One region of the Mesorhizobium subarcticum genome, then DNA from elsewhere that is predicted to be linked to it. Evidence: predicted binding sites of a transcription regulator. Region 1 holds the regulator's gene; each other region holds the start of a gene.
The links. Region 1 encodes PhoB, which activates phosphate uptake and scavenging genes when phosphate is short. Its sites were predicted from a motif close to TGTCATNNANCTGTCAT; they were not measured.
Positions count from the first base shown of each region.

Region 2: the regulator PhoB is predicted to act here: its motif matches at 2,790-2,806, upstream of ACZYHG_RS19045 (esterase-like activity of phytase family protein).
Region 3: the regulator PhoB is predicted to act here: its motif matches at 3,311-3,327, upstream of phnC (phosphonate ABC transporter ATP-binding protein).

Region 1 covers NZ_CM144237.1:2,089,985-2,094,607, forward strand. Annotated here, with positions in the region: gene pstC (phosphate ABC transporter permease subunit PstC) at 1-149, shown strand, start outside; gene pstA (phosphate ABC transporter permease PstA) at 154-1,005, shown strand; gene pstB (phosphate ABC transporter ATP-binding protein PstB) at 1,002-1,805, shown strand; gene phoU (phosphate signaling complex protein PhoU) at 1,831-2,538, shown strand; gene phoB (phosphate regulon transcriptional regulator PhoB) at 2,554-3,243, shown strand; gene ACZYHG_RS10225 (ROK family protein) at 3,398-4,623, opposite strand, start outside.
Region 2 covers NZ_CM144237.1:3,893,148-3,897,770, reverse strand. Annotated here, with positions in the region: gene ACZYHG_RS19055 (trimethylamine methyltransferase family protein) at 1-189, opposite strand, end outside; gene ACZYHG_RS19050 (GcvT family protein) at 202-2,613, opposite strand; gene ACZYHG_RS19045 (esterase-like activity of phytase family protein) at 2,924-4,381, shown strand; gene ACZYHG_RS19040 (L,D-transpeptidase) at 4,443-4,623, opposite strand, start outside.
Region 3 covers NZ_CM144237.1:2,392,436-2,397,058, reverse strand. Annotated here, with positions in the region: gene ACZYHG_RS11730 (alpha-D-ribose 1-methylphosphonate 5-phosphate C-P-lyase PhnJ) at 1-170, shown strand, start outside; gene phnK (phosphonate C-P lyase system protein PhnK) at 167-943, shown strand; gene phnL (phosphonate C-P lyase system protein PhnL) at 1,155-1,862, shown strand; gene ACZYHG_RS11715 (DapH/DapD/GlmU-related protein) at 1,859-2,476, shown strand; gene ACZYHG_RS11710 (DUF1868 domain-containing protein) at 2,563-3,273, shown strand; gene phnC (phosphonate ABC transporter ATP-binding protein) at 3,406-4,263, shown strand; gene phnD (phosphonate ABC transporter substrate-binding protein) at 4,353-4,623, shown strand, end outside.

The sequences.
Region 1 (4,623 bases):
CGATCGCCAATGAATTCACCGAAGCTGTCGGCGATCTTTACACCTCTTCGCTGGTGGCGCTCGGCCTGATCCTGTTCGTCATCACCTTCCTGATCCTTGCCATCGCACGCTACATGCTGATGCGCATCGACGCCCGCACCGGAGCCTGAGCCGATGTCGACAGCCTCATCGCTTCACAGCCGCCGCAAGACCAGAAACTCGGTGATGATGACGCTGTGCGTCATTGCCGCGGGCATCGGGCTTGCCTGGCTGGCACTGATCCTCGGCGCGCTGGTCTACAAGGGCGCCGCCGGCTTGTCGTTTGATGTCTTCACGCAAATGACGCCGCCCCCGGGCGACGCCGGCGGCCTGCTCAATGCCATCTACGGCAGCGTGGTGATGACGGTTATCGCCGTCATTGTCGGCACGCCGATCGGCGTGCTGGCCGGCACCTACATGGCCGAATATGGCCGCTTCTCGAAGCTCACCACCGTGGTGCGTTTCATCAACGACATCCTGCTGTCGGCGCCGTCGATCATCATCGGCCTGTTCGTCTATGAACTGATGGTGCGGCCGATGGGGCATTTCTCGGCAATCGCCGGCGCTGTCGCGCTCGCCATCCTGGTCATCCCGGTTGTCGTGCGCACCACCGAGGACATGCTCAATCTGGTGCCAAACGCCTTGCGCGAAGCCGGCACCGCGATCGGAGCGCCGCGCTGGGTGGTCATCAAGTCGGTTGCTTACCGCGCCGCCCTCTCCGGCATCGTCACTGGCATATTGCTGTCCATCGCCCGTATTTCCGGCGAGACGGCACCATTGCTGTTCACGGCGCTCAACAACCAGTTCTGGTCGAGCAACCTCAACGCTCCGATGGCCAGCTTGCCGGTCACAATCTTCCAGTTCGCTCTCAGCCCCTACGAGGAATGGCAGCAACTGGCGTGGACCGGCGCACTCATCATCACATTGACGGTCCTCGCGCTCAGCATCGTTGCGCGCAGCCTGACCGGACGCAGAGAGGACAAATGAGCCAGATGTTGTCTCCAGACATGACGATCGCGACCGAGGCCGCCGCCAAGGTGAAAATCGAGGTCAAGAACCTCAATTTCTACTACGGCCAGTCGAAGGCGCTGAAGGACATCACACTGTCGCTGCCCGAGCGCAGCGTCACCGCCTTTATCGGACCGTCGGGTTGCGGAAAATCGACGCTGCTGCGCGTCTTCAACCGCATCTACGAGCTCTATCCCAAGCAGACGGCCGAGGGCCAGGTGCTGCTCGACGGCCAGAACGTTCTCGACCGCTCTCAGGACCTCAACCTGCTGCGCACCAAGATCGGCATGGTGTTCCAGAAGCCGACGCCGTTCCCGATGTCGATCTATGAGAACATCGCCTTTGGCGTCAGGCTCTATGAGAAGATCAGCAAGGCCGAGATGGACGGCCGTGTCGAGCAGGCGCTGAAACGCGCAGCCCTGTGGAACGAGGTCAAGGACAAGCTCAACGCCAGCGGTCTCAGCCTGTCGGGCGGCCAGCAGCAGCGGCTTTGCATTGCCCGCACCGTGGCGGTGAAGCCGGAAGTCATCCTGCTCGACGAGCCGGCCTCGGCGCTCGATCCGCTGTCGACCGCCAAGATCGAAGAGCTGATCGACGAGTTGCAAGCCGACTACACGATCGTCATCGTCACCCACAACATGCAGCAGGCGGCGCGCGTCTCGAAGCAGACGGCGTTCATGTATCTGGGCGAGCTGGTCGAGTTCGACAAAACGGAAAAGATCTTCACGTCGCCCCGCGAGAAGCGCACGCAGGACTACATCACCGGCCGCTTCGGCTGATCGCACGCATACGAGGACCAGGATCATGGCCGAACATACGGTTGCAGCCTTCGACGAGGAGCTCGGACAGATCAGCAAGCTGATCAGCGACATGGGCGATCTCGCCGGCTCGATGGTCGGCGGCGCCACCAAGGCGCTGCTGAACTCCGACAACGCTCTCGCCCAGCGCGTCGTCTCCGATGATGCCATCATGGATGCCCGCCAGCGCGAACTCGACGACCGCGCCATCACGCTGATCGCCAAGCGCCAGCCGATGGCCGACGATCTGCGCCATGTCGTCGGTTCGATCCGCATGGCCGGCGACCTCGAACGCATCGGCGACCTTGCCAAGAACATCGCCAAGCGCGTCGGCACCGTCGGTCTCAGCGCCACGCCGCGCGACCTGTCGCACTCCATCGATGCCATGGCACAGCTGGTGCTGATCCAGGTGCATGGCGTGGTCGAGGAGTATGCGGCGGGTGACGCTTCGGCTCTCGCCAAGCTCAGGAATGACGACGAGCGCATCGACGTCAAATACACCTCGGTGTTCCGCGAACTGTTGACCTACATGATGGAAGATCCGCGCAACATCACCGCCTGTACGCATCTTTTGTTCTGCGCCAAGAATCTTGAGCGCATCGGCGACCACGTGACCAACATCGCCGAAAATGCGTATTATGTGCTGACCGGCACGCAGCTGCCCGCCAATCGCCCGAAGCAGGACGAGACCGCAATGTCGGCGCCGGCGGCATAACAGGGTGACAAGCCGATGATCGCGCCACGCATCATGGTGGTGGAAGACGAGGAGCCGCTAGGCGTGCTCCTCCGCTACAACCTGGAATCGGAAGGTTACCAGGTCGAAGTGGTGACGCGCGGCGACGAAGCCGAAATCCGGCTGCAGGAAAACGTCCCTGACCTTCTGGTGCTCGACTGGATGGTGCCGGCGGTGTCGGGCATCGAGCTTTGTCGTCGGCTAAGAATGCGGCCCGAGACCGAGCGGCTGCCGATCATCATGCTGACAGCGCGCGGCGAGGAAAGCGACCGCGTACGCGGCCTCTCGACCGGTGCCGACGATTATCTGGTCAAGCCGTTCTCGACGCCGGAATTCATGGCCCGCATCAAGGCGCTGCTGCGCCGCGCCAAGCCGGAAGTGCTGTCCAGCGTGCTCAAGGTCGGCGACATCGTGCTCGATCGTGAATCACACCGGGTCTATCGCAAGAAGAGCGAGATCCGGCTCGGGCCGACCGAATTCCGCCTGCTCGAATTCATGATGCGCCATCCCGGCCGCGTGTTCTCGCGCAGCCAGTTGCTCGACAATGTCTGGGGCGAAACGATCTACATCGACGAGCGCACGGTGGACGTGCATGTCGGCCGCCTGCGCAAGGCGGTCAACAATGGCCGCATGCCGGATGTGATCCGCACCATTCGCGGGGCGGGCTACGCGATCAGGGAAGATTAGGGATATGCTGATATTCAGGTGATGCCGGCCTGCGAATGACAGTTTCCTGCGCTTCCGGTACTCACGGACCCAAATGTCCGCTCCGTTCCGGTTCTCGGAACCCACCATTCTCGACTCGGCCTGACTTGAATCTCAACATATCCCTACGCGTTATTCAGGCAACGTTCTTGCCGACAACGCCTGACTTACCCTGCGCGCCCGGCGCGAAAATCTCCTGGTCTACGAAGGTCAGTGCACGCATGGCGCAGCCTTCGCGGATAAGGGGCAGTTCGTTCGGCTCGGTGTCGAAGGAAATCGATTTCGAATGCTGGCCACCGGCGGTCTGGGCGATGGCCTCCCGCAGCGCCGGTTCGATCAGGTCGAAGGCGGCGGCGCTGACACCGACCATGGCAACGGGGGCGGGGTCGATCAGGGCGAACAGGCTGCCGAGGCCGTAGCCCAGCGCCTCGCCCGCCTTGCGGTAGGCTTCGCGTTCCGGCCCGTCCCGCTCCCGCGCCGTGGCGGCAAGGGCCCGCATCTGCGCGTCGCTGACATCGGCGACCGGCTCGGTGTCCTCGCCGAGCTGTTTTGCGTTGCGCCAGATGGCGTAGTTGCCGGCATAGGCCTCGACGCAGCCGCGGCGTCCGCAGCGGCAGAGTGCGCCGTTCGGCCGATGGATCATGTGGCCGAACTCGCCGCCCGAGGAATGGGTGCCGGTGAACAGCTCGCCCTTCAGCACCAGGCCCATGCCGATGCCGTGCGAAAGCAGGATAGCGATGAAGTCGTCGCGATAACGTTCGGGATCGCGCCAGCGCAGCGCCACCGCCATCATGTTGCAGTCGTTTTCCATGGTGGCGGGGATGCCGAATTCGGCTTCGAGTATGTCGGCGAAGGCGATGTCGGTCTGCGGCGTGATCGGCGACCAGAGCATTGCCCGGGCCTTGGTGTCGGTGATGCCCTGGATCGCCAGCGCGATGCGAGCGACGCTGCGGACATCGATGTCGGGATCCGCGAGGCGTCGCCGCACGATGGCCACGCATTCGCCGATCAGCGCCTCGCGCGACATAGTCAGCGTGTCCAACCGGCGCTGCTCCTCCGATACCACCTGGCCGGCATAGTCGATGACGGCGACGGAGAGGAAATTCAGCGACAGCACCACGGTCATGACGGCCGCGGCCTCGGGGTTGAGGCCGAGGCCGACCTGCGGCCTGCCGCGTTTGAGCGCGCCGGCCTCGCTCGGTTTGCCTTCGGCCAGGATGCCTTCGCCGATCAAATCGGAGGAAATCGCCGATATGGTCGAGTGGCTGAGGCCGGTGGTCGCCGCGATCTCGGTGCGCGAGGGCCGACCGGCCCGGCGCACGGCCGCAATCACCATGGCGCGGTTGCGCCGGCGCAGATCGT
Region 2 (4,623 bases), 1.8 Mb from region 1:
GAGTTCCTCCAGCACGCGCAGCGCCGTGTCGTGGATCGCGGCGACCCGATCGTCGGAAAAGATCGGCTGCGGCAGGAACGGGTTCTTCAGCGACCGGTAATTGGGCCGGCGGCTGCTCTCGCTGCCGGCATCGCCTGTCCGTCCACGCCGGCGTTCGCGCCTGCTGTCCCGTGCTGCGTCATCGACCATCGAAAATCCTCTTCATTGCCGCATCGCCTTGCCCGAGGGATCGTAGGGCGAGACAGCGATAACCCGTGCCGGCCGCTCGACGCCGACAATGTGCACCGAAAGCGCGGCCCCCTCCTCGGCAAAATCGTCGTCCACCAACGCCAGCGCGACGCTCTTGCCGATCGTGTAGCCAAATCCACCGGAGGTGACGAAGCCGACGCGCCGGTCCTCATGCCAGACCGGTTCGAAGCCGCTGGCGTCGGCGTCGACGGCGTCGATCTCCAGTGTCACGATCCGCTGCGCGGCACCGGCTTCGCGCTCCTTCAGCGCCGCCTCGCGGCCGACGAAGTCGCCCTTGTCGAAGGCGATGAAGCGGTCGAGGCCGGTCTGGCCTGGCGTGTAGCCCTGCGTGAATTCGCGCGACCAGATGCCGAAGCTTTTCTCCAGCCTGAGCGCATTGAGCGCGTAGTAGCCGATCTCGGCCAGGCCAAGATCCTCACCGGCGGCAAGCAACGTGTCGCGCAGCGTGGCATGCATGGTCGCCGGGCAACTGATCTCGAAGCCGAGTTCACCTGCGATGGAGAGGCGGGCAACGCGGGCACGCACCATGCCGATGTCGAACGCGCCGCAGGCCATGAACGGCAGTGCCGTGGCGGATACGTCCTGATGTGTCGTGCGCTCGAGGATTTTCCGCGCATTCGGCCCGGTCAGCAGGAAGCCGCTCATCGCGTCGGAAATGTCAGTGACGGCAACACCTTCCGCCGCCTGGCTCTCGAACCAGCGCATGTGGAATTCCCGGAGATAGTAGGAGCCCATCAGCCAAGTGTCACTGCTGCCCCAGTTGATCACGGTGAGGTCGCCCTTCAGCCGTCCGTCTGGCCCGAGCATCGGCGCCAGCCGCGCCTGTCCGGCTTTCGGCAGCTTGCAGGCAAGCAGGCGGTCGAGCCATGCCTCGGCGCCTGGCCCCGACACCGCGTAGCGTGAATAGGCCGAGATATCGACAAGACCAGCAGCGCGCCGAACCTGCAACGCCTCATCGCCGACGATATCGAAGGCGTTGGAACGCTTGAGCGTGGTGTTCTCGCGAAATCCCATCGGCGCGAAATAGGCCGGGATTTCCAGCCCCCACGACGCCGTCCATTCGCAGCCCGCGGCAGTCATGCCGTCATAGGCGCCGGGGCGTTTCAAGGGCCTGCCCGCGGGCAGCCGCTCATTGGGGAAGGTCATGACGAAACGGCGCGAATAGAATTGCCGCGTCGTCTGCTTGAGATATTCACGGTTGGCGGCGAAGGCGCCGTAGCGGGCAATATCCATGCCGAAAATGTCGGCCTGTGGCTCGCCAAAAATCATCCATTCGGCCAGCGATTTTCCAACGCCGCCGCCCTGGCTGAAACCGGCCATGACGCCGCAGGCAACCCAGTAGTTTTTCAAGCCGCGCACCGGCCCGACGATCGGGTTGCCGTCAGGGGTAAAGGTGAAGGCGCCGTTGACCCATTTGCGGATGCCGGCCGTCGCCAGGCAGGGAAAGCGCTCATGTGCCTTGGCGAGTTCCGGGCTGATGCGGTCGATGTCTTCCGGGATCAGCTCGATGCCATAATCCCATGGCGCGCCGTCCATGTTCCAGTGCTTCGGGTTCTGCTCGTAGACGCCGAGCAGCACCCCCTTGCGCTCTTGCCGCAGGTACGAAAAGCCGTCGAGATCGACGGCGATGCCGATCTCCCGGTCGAGTGCCGCGATCTCCGGAATGTCCTCGGTGATGAAATAATGGTGCTCCATCGGCGTCACCGGCAGGTCGATGCCAGCCATGCGGCCGAGCTGCTTTGCCCACAACCCGCCGGCGTTGACGACATGCTCGGCGACGATGGCGCCCTGTTCGGTGACGACGTCCCAATGGCCGTCCGCGCGCGCCTTCAGCTCGACCACGCGATTGCGCAGGATGATCTCGGCGCCGCGCTTTTTTGCAGCACCGGCATAGGCGTGCGTGGTGCCGTAGGGGTCGAGATGGCCTTCGTTGGAATCATGCAGGCCACCGAGCACGCCAGTAACGTCGACGATTGGGCAGATTTCCTTGATCTCGTCTGATGTCACCAGCCGGGCGGTCTCGATGCCGACTGACTGGAACACCGCCCAGGCAGATTTCAGCCACTCCCAGCGCGCGGGATCGCTGGCGATGTTGACGCCACCAGTCATGTGCAGGCCGATGTTCTGGCCGGATTCGGCCTCGATCTCGCGGTAGAGGTTGATGGTGTAATCCTGCAGCGCCGCGACATTGGGATCGGCGTTGAGCGCATGGAAGCCAGCCGCCGCATGCCAGGTCGAACCGGCGGTCAGTTCGGCGCGCTCGATCAGCGCCACATCGGACCAGCCGAACCGCGTCAAGTGGTAGAGCACCGAGGCGCCGACCACCCCACCCCCGATAACCACTGCGCGGTAGTGCGACTTCAAGGCTTCCCTCCCCGGTCTGTCAGAAGCCGGACCATATACGCACTGGACATAAGTGTCTAGTGGTGTTCAAATACACCCCGCCTGGCCGTACCGATACGCGGCGGGATGATCAGTTCTTCGTGCGGGCACACGTTTTTGCCGGCGCGCGAAGAAGCCCGAGGCGATGTACCACGCACTGTCACGCAAGCATCATGTTCTCGCCTTAGACCGCTTTTTGGGGGGGTGGCGCGCGGCATCATCGATGTGACGCCTCTTTCAGTTTTTCATCCTTCGGCCGTTCCGGCCCGCTTTGTCAGGAAGAGGATTGCCCATGAAACACCTGTACCGAACCGCCTCGCTCGGCGTCGCACTCGCCTTGTTCACCGCCTTGACACCCGCGCTCGCCGACAGCACCGCCCCCGTCAACAAGGGTTTGGTCGGCGTCGGCCGCATCCCGGCCGCGCAGCGCGACAAGTTCGGCGAGACCTTCGGCTCGGGCTCCGGCATGGCGATCGACACATCCGGCTGGACGCATGATGCCGGCACCTACAAGGGGTCGCTCTGGCTGCTGCCGGATCGCGGCTACAATGTCGCCGGCACCACCGACTACCGGGCGCGCGTCAACACGATAGGCATCGAGTTCACCCCGGCGGCACCAGGCGCCGCCGGCCAGGAGCAAACCGGCGTCAAGGCGACGCTTGCCGATACCTTGCTGCTTACCGACGACAAGGGCGCCGATACGACCGGCCTCGATCCGCTGTCGGATGTGCGTCCAGCCGCCGGCGACATGCCGATGCTGCCGGTCGCCACCAACGGCAAGCTCGCCCTCGACAATGAAGCGATCGTGCGCCTGCCCGACGCCTCGATGTTCATCTCCGACGAATATGGCCCCAACATCTATCACTTCTCCGCCGAGGGCCGCCTGCTGTCGGCGACCCAGCCGCCGGCGGCCTTGGTGCCGATGCGCAAGGGCAAGCCGAACTTCTCGTCGGACAACCCTGGCCCGGGTGCCGCCGAGCCCGATCCGAAGGATCCCGATACCGGCCGCCAGAACAACCAGGGCCTGGAAGGCATGGCGATGACGCCGGACGGCAAGTTCCTGATCGCCGTGCTGCAGTCGGCGACAAGGCAGGATGGCGGCGATTCCGGTTCGACGCGGCAGAACACACGGGCTCTGGTCTATGACGCCTCCGACCTCGCCCATCTCAAGCTCGCGCATGAATATGTCGTGCCGCTGCCGGTGTTCAAGGATGCCAAGGGCAAGACCAAGATCGCCGCGCAAAGCGAGATCGTGGCGCTGTCGGAGACGTCGTTCCTGATGCTGGCGCGCGACAGCGGCAACGGCCAGGGCCTGAAGGGCGACACCTCGCTGCTGCGCCAGATCTTCGTCGTCGACGTTTCGGCCGCGACCGACATTGCCGGCGGCGCATTCGATACCGCCGACAAGCCGGTCGCTGCCAAGGGCGTGCTCGATCCGTCGGTGACGCCGGCCAAGCTGACGCCGTTCATCGACATCAACGACAATGCGCAGCTCAACCGTTTCGGCCTGCACAATGGCGCGCCGAACGACCACAACAATCTCTCGGAGAAGTGGGAAGCGATGTCGCTGGCCAGCGTGCTCGATCCGAAGCTGCCCGACGACTATTTCCTGTTCGTCGCCAATGACAACGACTTCCTTGCCCAGGACGGTTTCCAGGTCGGCGCCCCTTACAAGGCCGATGACGGCGCCAATGTCGACACCATGTTCCTGGTCTATCAGGTCACGCTTCCCGGCCTCGCCAAGAAGTAATGATCATCAAAGGGCGGGCGCGCATCGCGCGTCCGCCTGAGTTATCCCCGATCGTGAAAGCCTACTTCAAGAACTCCGCGTCCTTTGGCACGCCGGCATCGATCGGCTCCGCCGTCCTGCTCGACACGGCCATGATCTTGCCGGCAGCCGACAAATTGGGCCGCACGAAGACTGGCGCGGGGCCGTTGACGCGGCTGTAGAGGTCGATGATGTCCTGGTTCATGAAGCGCACACAGCCCGAC
Region 3 (4,623 bases), 300 kb from region 1:
TGTGCGCGGCCGAGAATGTCTATCTCGACGAGGTCATCCTCGACGACCATGGCGGCCACATGTTCGTCTGCTCGGACACCGACCACTGCGAGAAGCGGCGCGCCGAAGGCCATCGCGGCCATCTTGCCCCGGAAACCCCTGCTGCAGGAAACTTGGAGCCGGCACAATGACCGACGAACCGCTGCTGCGCGTCTCGGCGCTTTCCAAATTCTACGGCTCGCGTGTCGGTTGCGACAACGTCTCGTTCGACCTGTGGCCGGGCGAAGTCCTGGCTGTCGTCGGCGAATCCGGCTCCGGCAAGACGACATTGCTCAACTGCCTGTCGACGCGACTGCTGCCTTCCTCCGGCACCGCCAGCTACCGCATGCGCGACGGCCAGTTCCGCGAACTCTATCGCATGAGCGAGGCAGAGCGCCGCTTCCTGATGCGCACCGATTGGGGCTTTGTCCACCAGAACCCGGCCGACGGCCTGCGCATGACGGTCTCGGCCGGCGCCAATGTCGGTGAACGGCTGATGGCGGTCGGCGACCGCCACTATGGCAAGATCCGCGCCACAGCCGTCGACTGGCTGTCGCGCGTCGAGATCGAGGAAGACCGCATCGACGACGAGCCCCGCGCCTTTTCCGGCGGCATGCGCCAGCGCCTTCAGATCGCTCGCAATCTGGTCACCGGCCCGCGGCTGGTGTTCATGGATGAACCGACAGGCGGCCTCGACGTCTCGGTGCAGGCACGCCTGCTTGACCTCCTGCGCGGCCTTGTCACCGATCTCGGTCTCGCGGCGATCGTCGTCACCCACGACCTCGCGGTGGCGCGGCTTCTGTCCCAGCGCATGATGGTGATGAAGGACGGCCGCGTCGTCGAAAGCGGCCTCACCGACCGCGTGCTCGACGATCCCCGCGCGCCTTACACGCAATTGCTCGTTTCCTCGATCTTGCAGGTGTGAAGATGATTGCTCCGGCGCACCCCCCTCTGGCCTGCCGGCCATCTCCCCCTCAAGGGGGGAGATTGGCTACCGCCGCAGGTTTCGCCACTCTCCAACGTTGCAGAACTGGAGCAACAAAAAAGCTGCCGATCTCCCCCCTTGAGGGGGAGATGCCTGGCAAGGCAGAGGGGGGCGCTGGCCCGCAAACGAATGACGATTGGAGAACCTTCTGATGCCAACCCCCCTCGTTGTTTCCGACGTCGCCAAGAGCTTCACCATGCATCTGCGCGACGGCATCAAACTGCCTGTCGTCGCCGGTGTCTCATTCTCGATCAAGGCTGGCGAATGCACCGTGCTCGGCGGCCCGTCCGGTGCCGGCAAGAGCTCGATTCTGAAAATGCTCTACGGCAACTATGCCGTCGACGAAGGCCAGATCATCGTCAAGCATGAGGACGGGCTGATCGATCTCGCCCATGCCAGCCCGCGCACCGTGCTCGCCGTTCGCCGGCAAACGATCGGTTATGTCAGCCAGTTCCTGCGCACCGTGCCGCGCGTCTCGGCGCTTGATGTCGTCGCCGAACCAATGGTCGAGCGCGGCGAGGAGCGCGAAATTGCACGCGGCAAGGCGCGCGCCTTGCTGGCGCAACTCAACCTGCCGGAAAAGCTCTGGGTGCTGCCGCCGGCGACCTTCTCCGGCGGTGAGCAGCAGCGCGTCAACATCGCGCGCGGCTTCATCACCGAGCATCCGATCCTGCTGCTCGATGAGCCGACCGCCTCGCTCGATGCCACCAACCGCGACGTGGTGATCGAACTCATCGCTGCCAAGAAGGCGGCCGGCGTCGCCCTCCTCGGCATCTTCCACGACCACGATGTCCGCGAGGCGGTTGCCGACCGGATCATCGACGTCACCGCCTTCGCTCCGGGAAAACTCGCCGCATGACCAGGAAATTGTCGGAGACGCCGCTGGTCCACCCGACGGCGGAGGTGCACAATTCGACACTTGGCCGCTGGACCGAGATCGCCGACCGCAGCCGGGTTTCGGAAAGCGAACTCGGCGACTATTCCTACATGATGCAGGATTGCGCCGTCTGGTGTGCTACGATCGGCAAGTTCGCCAACATCGCGGCAAGCGTGCGCCTCAATGCCACCAACCACCCGACCTGGCGGCCGACGCTGCACCACTTCACCTACCGCGCCTCGGACTATTGGGATGACGCCGAACACGAGAGCGAATTCTTCGCTGAGCGCCGCGCCAAACGCGTCACCATCGGCCACGACACCTGGCTGGGCCATGGCTCGACCGTCCTGCCCGGCGTCACCGTCGGCGATGGCGCGGCGGTCGGCGCCGGAGCTGTCGTATCCAAGGATGTTGCCCCCTACACTATCGTGGCGGGCGTGCCGGCAAAACCGATCCGCGAACGCTTCGACCGCCGAACCGCCGAACGCTACCAGGCGCTCGCCTGGTGGGACTGGGACCATGCCAGGCTGCGCGCGTCCCTAGAGGATTTCCGCGAGCTTTCAGCGGAGGCTTTTCTGGAAAAATACGAGGGCTAATCCCTCACATCATCGTCAGCCGGGAGCCTGTTCACATCCTTGACACATGACTCGGACAGGACGCCATCTCCCCCAAGGAGATCGCCATGCCCGACACCGTCAGACCCTCGCTCGCCGGATTCTTTGCCGGCTCCAACCCGACCCCGCCGGCACATCTCGGCACGCGCTACGACATTTCAGGCAATTTCCTGACCGAACCCGGCAACACTGTCGTCAGCCATCTGGTCAGCGGTTCGCCGTCCGAGGCTGTCGTGCTCGCGGTGCGCGAGAAGATGCTGGCGATGCCCGACGCCGACCGGCTCGCCTTCACGCCCGTCTCCAGCCTGCACATGACGCTGTTCCAGGGCATCATCGAACATCGCCGCCGCTTGCCCTACTGGCCGCAGGAGGTACCGCTCGACACCAGCATCGATGCCATGACCCGCCTTTATCTGGAGCGCTTGAAAGGCTTCGAGGGCTTCGGTCCTTTCAACATCAAGGTGGTCGAAATTGTGCCGACCGGTCTCACCGTGGCCGGCGCGACCGACGAGGACGTGCGCATCATGCGCCAATGGCGCGATGCGCTGGCGGTGCCGTTCGGCTACCGGCATCCCGATCACGACGCCTATGTCTTCCACATCACCTTCGCCTATCAAATCCAGCGTCTTGCCGACGACAGGGCGGCCGCATGGCAGGCGCTGTTTGATGATGGCCTGGCACTGTTCGAAGGGCAGGCTCCGGCGATCGAGATCAAGGCTCCAGCTTTCTGCGCCTTCCGCGACATGAAGCATTTCGAGGAATTGCTGGTGCTTGGCTGATTGCCGGCAACTGGCATCTGACGCTGCGTCTGTGGAGCGTAACAAAACTGACATGCTGGCGACATGGCAGGTTCATGTGGCTGCGTTAGGCGAGAGCCTGACGATTAACATGGTCCCGACTGGAACCTGCCCATGTCAGCAGCCTCTGCCACGCTCGAAATCCGCGGTGTCAGCCGACGATTTGGCAAGAACACCGCCGTCAGCGATATCAACATCTCGATCCCGCAGGGTCAGATGGTCGGCATCATTGGCCGTTCGGGCGCCGGCAAATCGACCCTTCTTCGCATGATCAACCGTCTCATCGATCCCAGCCAGGGGTCGATTTTTTTTGACGGCGCCGATGTCTCCAAGCTGCAGGGCTCGCCGCTGCGGCGCTGGCAGCGCGACTGCGCCATGATCTTCCAGCAGTTCAACCTGGTGCCGCGCCTCGACGTGCTGACCAATGTGCTGCTCGGCAAGCTGAACCACCGTTCGACCGTCTCGAACCTGCTCGGCATGTTTTCGCGCGCTGAGTGCGCCGAGGCTGTTGCCGCCCTCGAGCGCCTCGACATCGCCCGGACAGCCCTTCAGCCGGCCGGCACGCTTTCAGGCGGCCAGCAGCAGCGTGTCGCCATCGCCCGCGCCATGATGCAGCAGCCCAAGGTGATCCTCGCCGATGAGCCGATCGCTTCGCTTGACCCGCTCAACGCCAAGGTGGTGATGGATTCGCTGCAGGACATCAATCTGCGCGAAGGCATCACCGTCGTCACCAATCTCCACACGCTGGATACCGCCCGCACCTATTGCAACCGCATCATCGGCATGGCCGCCGGCAAGGTCGTCTTCGACGGCCCGCCCGAAGAGCTCAACCGTGAGGCCGTGCGTCTGGTCTATGGCGCCGACAGCAATGGCGGCGAGATATCGGAGGCCATCACCTCCACCAGCGTTGCCTTCAAGCAAAAGATTGCAGCATCCGCCGGACCGCTCGAACCCGCATTTCCGGGTTATTGAGCCGCACTGGATCGTCCGCCCGCGTCAAGGGCACCTGTCAAGATCAGAACGCTGCCGGCGCGGGGCCGGAACCTACAGGAGAGATATCAATGTTCAGGAAGATGGTTTTCGGCGCCGTTTCGGTGCTCGCCATGGCCACCAGCGCCGCTCACGCAGCCGATATGAAGGAATTCCGCGTCGGCATTCTCGGTGGTGAAAACGAGACCGACCGGCTGCGCAACTACCAGTGCCTGGCCGACCATTTGAAGACCGAGTTCGGCTTCGAGAAGGTCTCGCTGTTCCCGGCCGCCGACTATGACGGCGTCATCCAGGGCCTGCTTGGCGGCACGCTCGACTTCGCCGAACTCGGCGCTGCCGGCT